2 regions of the Sedimentibacter sp. MB31-C6 genome follow, and region 1 is predicted to be linked to the other one. Evidence: riboswitches for the same ligand, from Rfam matches in the RefSeq annotation. Region 1 holds a riboswitch; the other holds the start of a gene.

Region 1 (4,743 bases):
AGCCACATTCCCGACATAAGCATAGGAAATTGCTTTTTTATTGCAGTACTCTGAAATACATATCTGTCATAAAGCTGTTCTGCAGACACGTCTATGCATTTTTGAAGTTTTTTAAAAAACTCTCTTTTCTTGTCGGTAAGGCTTTCCATATCCCTACATTCCAATGCAAGCTTAACTATATTAATAGTTGTGAAGGATAGATTCATCTGTTATTTCTTGTGCGATTTGCTTTGCCATTCCTATATCTTGTCCCATAGCTGTGTGGCTCATTGCCTTAAGTATGGCATCAGATATTTTGTTTTTATCAAATTCTATCAATCTTCCATCTCTTTTTATAACATTCATTTAGTACCCTCCTCGAATTCATTCCCAAATAATTCACTTTCATTTTTGTAAAGTTCTTTCCCCAAATATTTATGGACCTTAACTAAAAATGGTTCTTCCAATTCAGCTTTATCTAAAATTTCCTTATTAAGAAATATCATTTCCTTTTTTCCTTCAAACAGCACATATCCCTTGTTAAGTACATATATATAGTCACACATTTCATAAATAAAATTCATATCGTGACTTGAAACCACAATGGATTTTTCTTCTTTATCGCTCAGTTTTTCTAATATGTTCTTAACATTTTCTTGTGAACTGTAATCTAAGCCTGCAGTCGGTTCATCAAAAAAAATAATATTATGATTCATTGCCACCACACTTGCAATTGATACGTTCTTTCCTTCCTTCTGATTACTTAATATTTTGCCTCATAACCTCTTTTAGTTATAATTTTATTATTTTTAATATATGTTGAGCTGTTGCCCACTATTACTATGCTTAGCATATCAACCGTTTCATAATCAATTGTATCCATTGTACAAATTTGAACCTCTTGATTTTCCCTACATGCATTTTTTACTATGCCTACAGGAGTTGAATTGGATTTATATTTGCTCATTATTTCAAAAGCATTTTTCAAATAATCCGGTCGTCCCTTGCTCCGAGGGTTGTAAATGCATATTACAAAATCACCCTCTGCTGCTAAAGCAACTCTTTTATATATTAAATCAAGCGGTGTTAATAAATCACTTAAGCTTATGTGACAAAAGTCGTGCATGAGAGGTGCTCCCAATACAGCAGCAGCTGCTGTGGATGCTGTTACTCCACTGACAATCCTGACTTCTTCATCCTCTGACAATTCTAAAATCAAGCCAGCCATACCATATACCCCTGCATCTCCCGAGCTTATAACCGACACTGTCTTGCCTGTCTTTGAAATTTCTATTGCCTTTTTAACTCTATCTATTTCCTGTTTCATACCATTTGAAATAACTTCCTTTTCTTTGAGTAAATCTTCAATTAGATTTATATATGTTTTATATCCAACTATGACATCTGATTGTTCAATTGTTTCCATTGCCTTATATGTCATTGTTTCCTGGCTTCCGGGGCCTATACCCACAACGTTTATCATACTAACTCCCATCTTTTATTTATAATCTTCTTTAATCTAAAATTCCAAAATTATTTGAATAAATTATTAACTTTATTTTTAATTTATTATCAACCCTTTTATTTATATAAAATTCTGCTCTTTCCCTTATTTTGCTTAAAACTTTGTTTTCAATATTTTCCCTTATTAAAATTTCAACTACTTGTTCGGTAGTAATACATGATAAAATTTCTTTAATTACTTCCTTTCCTACTCCGTATAAAGCTGCATAACAACTTAATATCTCCATCCTAAAGTCACCATTATTAGAATGAGTGTTCATCATACCCCCAGCAACTTTAACCATTTTTCCGATATGCCCAACTATTAAAATTTCATTAAAATTTAGTTCAATTGCATAGTCTAAAACTTCACCTAAGTAATTGCTAAATTTTAAGCTGTTTTCTCCTCTAATTCCTAATGATTTATCTATAAAAGACTGAGCATAATTACCTGGAAATGCTAAAAGCTCATTGTAGCCCTTTTCTTTTATAACCCTCATTTCAACCTTTAAACTTTCAACTAATGCCTTTTCACTCATTGGTTCAACTATACCTGTTGTACCTATTATAGAAATTCCTCCTTTAATGCCTAAATGCGGATTGAATGTTTTTTTGGCAACTTCTTTTCCATCTGGTGCTGAAATTATTACGCTAATACCTCCATCATATTTATATTCACGACAAACTTGTCTTAAATTATCAATTATCATCTTTCTAGGAACAGAATTTATCGCAGCACTACCTACAGGGCAATCAAGACCTTTTTGGGTAACTCGTCCTACTCCCTCACCTCCATCTATGCTAATTTTTCCAGTTTCATCAAGTTTAATTTTAGCAAAAATTAGTATACCATCTGTTACATCAGGATCATCACCACTGTCTTTTTTTACACAGCAACTTACTCCTTGACAATCAAAAGTAGGATCTATTATTTCAATTAAAACCTTATTTTCATTAGGCAGTTGAACATAAACTTTATTTACTATTTCTCCAGAAAAAATCATACGAGCTGCTGCCACTGCCGCTGCTGTAGCACATGTTCCCGTCGTATAACCACATCTTAACTTTTTGCCATTTTTAATAATAAACTCTTTCATAATTTTCTCCAAAATAAAAAAGTCTTCCAATTTTCGGAAGACGTAATAAGCTTATAATATTCTCATATCAATAAATTTATTTTAGATAATCCTCCCGAAAATCTACAAATACTAAACTTGGCAGGTCTCCTGACTATCGGTTCATCTAATGTTCACCTTCCCATGTTTTAAAACACAGTGGTATAAAAGCATTATCACCTTTCACAGTAGCGGGGGCTGTAACAGATTCGACTGTTTTCCCTATTAAAACTTACGTTACCAAATTTATCAATATTCTATTTGTTTTGAATTATATATTAAGTTCATTTGAATGTCAACAGCCAAATTAAACTATTATAGAGATAAAGGCTTGTTTTTACCCATAATAATAATTTTTAGTTATTATAAGAGGAATTTTTCATAAGATTAAATAAGAAAATAAATTGGGGGAGCTTATGGAAAATACTATTAAGAAAATTAATATAATATTTGCAATAGCATTATTAATTGTAATAATTATTACTCTTTGTATTGATACTACAAAGTCTACAGAAACTATAGATGCATCAGAAAAAGAAATATCAAATAAAATAAAAATTCTCATTGATCCTGGTCACGGAGGAGTTGACCAAGGAGCATCTGGTAATCTAAAAAAACCTGAAGCACCAATAAATTTAGAAATATCACAAAAATTAATGAAATTTTTAGAAGCAAGCGGCTTTGAGGTTTTTATGACACGTTATGAAGATAAAGGTTTATACACAGAAAAATCTACTACTATAAGAGCCAAAAAAAATGAAGACTTAGCTAACAGAGTAAAGGCAATTAATAACTCTGAAGCTGACTTAGCAATTTCTATACATCTTAATTCTTTTACTCAAAAGCAATATTATGGAGCACATGTATTTTATCAAAAAAAATTTGATACAACTAAAGTAGCTGCCGATATTTTACAGGATAATATGATAAAAATACTTGATAACAGTAATAATAGAGTTGCTCAAATTAAAAAAGATATAAAAATAATGGATGATACTAATATTCCAACAATACTAATTGAATGTGGATTTCTTTCAAACGCTGAAGAAGAAAAAAAGTTAATTTCAGAAGAATATCAAGAAAAAATTGCATGGGCTATTTACGCAGGACTAATTCAATACTTTAATCAATTGTAATCAATCACTATATTCTAACAGATTTCACTAGCAATTGCTTCACACTGTTTCAACGAGTTATATATTGCCTCGTTATAAGTATGGAGACTTGCTTTTTTTTGTTATTTTGAGATTTTTTGTAAAAATACTCGTTATTTAACATATTTTAATTGAAATAACAAACATTTTGTAGTATAATTTATTAGATGTATTTAAATGGAGGACAGTTATGAATTTTAAGGAAATCGAATCTTTTTTAAATAGTATAAAATCTGTCATATCATGCAAAATTATTGCTGATAAAAATAACATTACTGAAATACATGTATTGTCAGATAGCAGTAGACACACTAAACAAGTAGCTAGAGATATACGTTCAACTTTATTGTCACAATTCGATATAGTTGTTGATTATAAAGTAATCAGTGTGGCACAAATTATAAAAAATTTATACATTAATTCTAATTTCAGACTTGTATATGAAGGACATACAAACGAATTTACTTCTGACAGAGTAAAAATATGTACAATTCTTTCTTGGGATGATAAAGAATATACAGGTGAATCTGATGGAATTAAATCAGAAAAAAACACACTGAATGTAGCTGCAATGTCTGCCCTTGATGCTATAAAAAATGCAATTGGATTAGATTGTTTCATTGTTGAAGATATTCAATTAGCAAAAATAGCTGGACAAGATACTATTTTAACAGCAATTACACATATAGACCATGGTACAGAAGATGTACTAATTGGTTCCTCAATGATAGTGAATAATAAAATAGATTCTGTTATAAAATCAACATTAAATGCAATAAACCGTAAAATATGTTTATATTTTAAAGAATGATTGGGCTGACAAAACTTTTAAAACTAGCGTAGCGAATCCTTCCTGTTCTCTTAGCGAACAGAGCAGAGATATCTTTAGGAGGGGTTTAAATGAAAAAGTTAATGCCTATAATCGCATCAATAGTTGCTTTAATATTAGCAAGTGGTGCAAACTATACAGCACTTTAAGAAAATATAATTAT
Region 2 (4,743 bases), 570 kb from region 1:
GTATCATTCTGTGTGATTTTTTATAGCATTACCAACATGATCCACATATATTTTATGAATTGACTCATATTCGCCTAATCCTTTAAGTACGCAGTCAACTTCAAATCCTTCTGATTGAAATATTGTTTTCCAAGAATCCTCTTCATCTCCAGCCATATCGTTATTAGCGTGGTCTCCTGCGACAATCATAAGAGGCTCAATAATAACCTTTGTATAACCAGCTTCTTTTACATGAGCAATTACAGTGTCTACATCAGGATAGCTTTCAACAGTTCCTACAAATACGTTACTCATACCTTTGTCTTTGAATATGTAATCAAGTGCAGCATAAGTTGAATTTGCATAATGGTGGGTACCATGTCCCATAAGAACTAAAGCAGTGTCTTGTGGTACATCTGTTGCGATTTCTGTTTTATACGCTTCTACTATTGCTATGTAATCTTCCATACTTGTAATCAGAGGATCGCTGAATGCAATTGAATCAAAATTTTCAATATATGGTTTAATTTCTGTCATCATTTCTTCATATTCGAAACCATTCATTACATGTGTAGGTTGGACCACAAGTGTACCTATGTTGTCAGCAACTAAATCTTTCATAGCTTCATCTACATTATTAATATAAAGTTCGTCACGTTCCTTAAGTTTGTCTATAATAAACTGACTTGTAAACGCACGGCGTATCTCATAATCATCATATGCATCTGAAATTGCAGTTTCAATTGCGTCAATAGTTTTTTTGCGTGTATCATTATAGCTTGTTCCAAAGCTTACTACAAGAATGGCCTTTTTTTCTGGATCACCTACATTGACAGTATTTTTAGATTCTACATTTTCATTAGGAGTACATCCTCCTAGAGATAGTACCGCTAATACGGTAGTAATTAGTACGATAATTTTTTTCATTTTCCTTCTCCTCGTATATTATAATTTTTTATATTTGCCCTGAGAGCAAATTAAAAGAGCTAATTAGTATTAAACTAATTAGCTCCCATTAAACTAAGACGTTTTAAAAATAAAACATGTACAATCCCCTACATATTTTTCTTATTTAAGGCAGGTTTCCTGGCTTGCAGTTCATTCTTCGTCTTGCCTTCCCAAAATTTCTTTCAGTGGCTTATTTAGACGTCGTCTCTGCTTACAGTGATGGGTTCGCACTGGATTTTAACCAGTTTCCCTATTATCTTTTTAAAAAGCACCTTAAATGTTTTTAATATTCAATTGATATCAATATAGCACAAGAAATTTTTTGTGTCAACAATTATATTTTTATTGACCTATTAGGTAAACGGTGCTATAATAACTGTATTGACCTAACAGGTAAATTGCATATTAATAAAACGACTATAAGTAGGTGATACTATGTTTTCAAAGTTTTTAAATTTAGAGCTAGAAAGACGAAATGCAATTATGAATGCGGCGTTTAGGGAGTTTGCCAATAAAGGTTTTGATGATGCTTCGACGAATGTTATTGCAAAAGAATCTGGCATCTCAAAACCGTTGATGTTTCACTATGTTAACAATAAAAAAGATTTTTTTCTTTTTCTATATGATTATTGTTTGGATATTTTGAACCGTGAGTATTTTGACAAAATCGATGTGCATGAAAAGGATATTTTTGAACGTTTGAGGCAGACATGTTTACTTAAAATTCAAGTGATGCAAAAATATCCATGGATTTTTGATTTTATTAGAGTGGCTGTTTTTACGGATTCTGTTGCGGTAAAAAATGAATTAAAAGAAAGACGTAAAATGGTTGAAAACAATAGTCTTGAACGATTTTATGGTGATATAGATGTGTCGCGTTTCCGAAGTGAGTTGGACATAAACAAGGCAAAGCAGTTGATTTTTTGGGCTGTAGGTGGATATGCAAGTCAAATATTGGATCAATTTAAAAGTTTGGATATCGTGGAGTTTAACTTTGAAAAAATCCGTACTGATTTTGACGGTTATCTTAACGAGTTACGAAAAGCTTATTATAAGTAATTGGAGGGTATTATGATGAACGTAATTGAAACAACAAAACTTATTAAGTTCTATGGGAAACATAAGGCCTTACAGGGAGTCGATTTAACTGTAAAACAAGGAGAAGTGTATGGTTTTATTGGTCCCAATGGAGCAGGAAAATCAACAACAATTCGTATCCTTTTAGGAATGCTTCGCAAGAATGGTGGAGAAGCGAAACTTCTTGGGGGTGATCCTTGGGAGAATGCTGTTGCTCTTCATAAGCGGCTTGTATATGTGCCTGGAGATGTGACTTTATGGCCTAACTTAACCGGTGGTGAGGTAATAGATTTCTTAGGTAGCTTGCATAGTAAAATTAATCCCTCTCGTCGCAAGGAATTGTTAGACAGGTTCCAGCTTGACCCTAAGAAAAAATGTCGGAGTTATTCCAAAGGAAATCGCCAGAAGGTAGCGCTAATCTCTGCTTTTGCTTCCGATGCGGAGCTTTTGATTTTAGATGAGCCTACTAGCGGCCTTGATCCATTAATGGAGCAGATTTTTCAGGAATGTATCTTCGAAGTAAAGAAACAAGGAAAAACCGTTTTTCTATCCAGTCATATTCTTGCTGAGGTAGAGGCACTTTGCGATCGAGTTGGAATAATTCGACAGGGAAAAATTGTTGAATCCGGCACCCTTGAAGAACTGCGACATTTAACACGCACAACTCTAACTGTTGAGCTTGCCAAGCCTACAAACCTCAATCAATTACATGGGGTTCATGATGTATTACAAAAGGAAGAGAAGTGGCGTTTTTCAGTGGATGCAAATGCAATGGCATCTGTGATGGGTACTCTTGCACTAATGGGTATTAAGTCGCTTATGGCGGAACCTCCAACACTTGAAGAATTATTCATACGTCACTACGGAGATACGCTTGAGAGAAAGGAGACGAACTAGTATGAAAAAAAATCATTTTGCTGGTACAGGCAAGCTGTTTAAGCTTTATCTACGTCGAGATAGAATCATACTGCCTATATGGATATTGCTTGCGTTAGCAGTGATTTACGGGCAGGTATCTTTTGTGAAAACAATGCCTGATTGGCAGATGTTTATTACTGAGCTGTCCGCAAGCCCTCTTACTTCTGCTATTCTTGGGCCTGTTGTACCGTTAAGCATAGAAGGCGCTATCCTGTGGAGGGGCATGCTGCAGGCTTCCATAACAGTTATGTTCGGAGCGGCAATTACTATGATTCGTCATACTCGTACAGAAGAAACATCAGGAAGAAATGAATTACTACTTGGAAGACCAGTAGGAAGATACGCTAATCTGACGGCAGCCCTGATTCTTTCCTGTGGTGGAAGTTTGATGGCAGGCTTATTGACGGCTGTGTTCTTGAAGGGAATTGGGTTAGCAGGGAGCGGTTCATTGTTGGCCGGCTTGACTCTTGCCGCTTCCGGTTGTATCTTTGCTGGGGTTGGAGGATTATGTGCACAGATTTTTGAACACAGCGGTAGCGCAAGAGGTGTCGTGTTTGGCGCATATCTAGTAACTATGGTTGCCATGGTTATAAATAATATGGGTGGTGGCAGTACTAGCTGGGTATGGCTTGCTCCTGAATCATGGTTTCGTATCACTCTCCCATTTGGGGGAAATCATGCATGGAAGTTGTTGATTTTTATTGTACTCGCTGCTCTACCTATGATACTTTCTTATATGCTGCTTGTTCGCCGTGATATGGGTGCTGGACTTATTCTGCAAAAAGAAGGTTCAGCTAATGCATCCCATCGTTTCAATTCTCCCATAGCCTTGGTCTGGCAGCAGCAAAAAGGCAGTATTCTGGTCTGGGCAATCGGTATGGCTTGGCTTGGAGGAATTATGGGTATGGGTACGCCTAATATATCTGAAGCCATCAGTTCTTCGTTCGCTCATATGGATACTTCTTGGGCATCTGCAATAGTAAAGTTAGGTAATCAGGAAGGTTTCATTGCTATTTTAATCTATATTCTGGGATTAATGGGCGGTTTATCTGTTTTTGCTATTACGGCGGTACAAAGTATGCGTCAGGAAGAAAAGGAGCATTATGCCGAAATAATATTGTCAAGACCTGTGAGTAGATTTAAGTGGATGGGAAGCTATTTAACAGTTGCCTTTGCAGGCAGCGTGTTGATACTTATTACTCTCGGTTTGGCTTCTGGCTTGGGATGGAGCATTGTTTCAGGAGAGTATAGTCATTTTATTCGCGTGTTATTTATGAGCCTTTCAAAAATTCCTTCTGTCTGGACAATTATCGGTATCGCTGCCCTCCTTTATGGCTGGCTACCTCGTATTGCGTTTGTTCTAAATTGGCTCATATTGGGCGTGTTTATTTTCATTGAGATGCTTTGGGAGGTTGGAATCGTAGGATGGTCCGCAATGCAATGGACGCCCTTCGCCTATGCCCATTACAGTATCCCCATTCAGGAACTTGCATTTGTGCCGCTTATTGTGTTGACTGTTATTGCAGCTGCGCTTACATGGTTAGGGTTTATTGGATTCAGACGTCGAAGTATTGGATAAAATTAGGTTATAAAGTGATTATTTCATTATGATAGTATGGTTACAACTTTGATTAAATACTTGAGAACTATCCTTTTGATATGATACTTCCAAAGCAGACAGTCTAATTAATTAATTCAGATTGTCTACTTGGAGGTATTTTTTATGTTTTCAAACTTTAATGTGACTTGCTAAAAATATAGAATATGGTTTATAATGATAGTAATAATATTAAGGGGGAGCTGTATGACAATAAAAGAAAT

Evidence for each region. A riboswitch is a leader RNA that binds a small molecule or an ion and turns the genes downstream of it on or off. The one in region 1 is predicted to bind cobalamin.
Region 2: another riboswitch for cobalamin. It lies ahead of U8307_RS04465 (sirohydrochlorin cobaltochelatase); the one in region 1 lies ahead of cbiD (cobalt-precorrin-5B (C(1))-methyltransferase CbiD).

The regions. Positions count from the first base shown of each region.
Region 1 is NZ_CP142396.1:343,357-348,099, forward strand. Features, by position in the region: gene nrdD (anaerobic ribonucleoside-triphosphate reductase) at 1-206, opposite strand, end outside; gene U8307_RS01720 (ATP cone domain-containing protein) at 181-345, opposite strand; gene U8307_RS01725 (hypothetical protein) at 342-695, opposite strand; gene cobJ (precorrin-3B C(17)-methyltransferase) at 743-1,462, opposite strand; gene cbiD (cobalt-precorrin-5B (C(1))-methyltransferase CbiD) at 1,494-2,579, opposite strand; cobalamin riboswitch at 2,682-2,857, opposite strand; gene U8307_RS01740 (N-acetylmuramoyl-L-alanine amidase) at 3,014-3,733, shown strand; gene U8307_RS01745 (hypothetical protein) at 3,942-4,562, shown strand.
Region 2 is NZ_CP142396.1:911,057-915,799, reverse strand. Features, by position in the region: gene U8307_RS04465 (sirohydrochlorin cobaltochelatase) at 4-906, opposite strand; cobalamin riboswitch at 1,039-1,218, opposite strand; gene U8307_RS04460 (TetR/AcrR family transcriptional regulator) at 1,363-1,986, shown strand; gene U8307_RS04455 (ABC transporter ATP-binding protein) at 2,002-2,901, shown strand; gene U8307_RS04450 (ABC transporter permease) at 2,903-4,501, shown strand; gene U8307_RS04445 (RDD family protein) at 4,727-4,743, shown strand, end outside.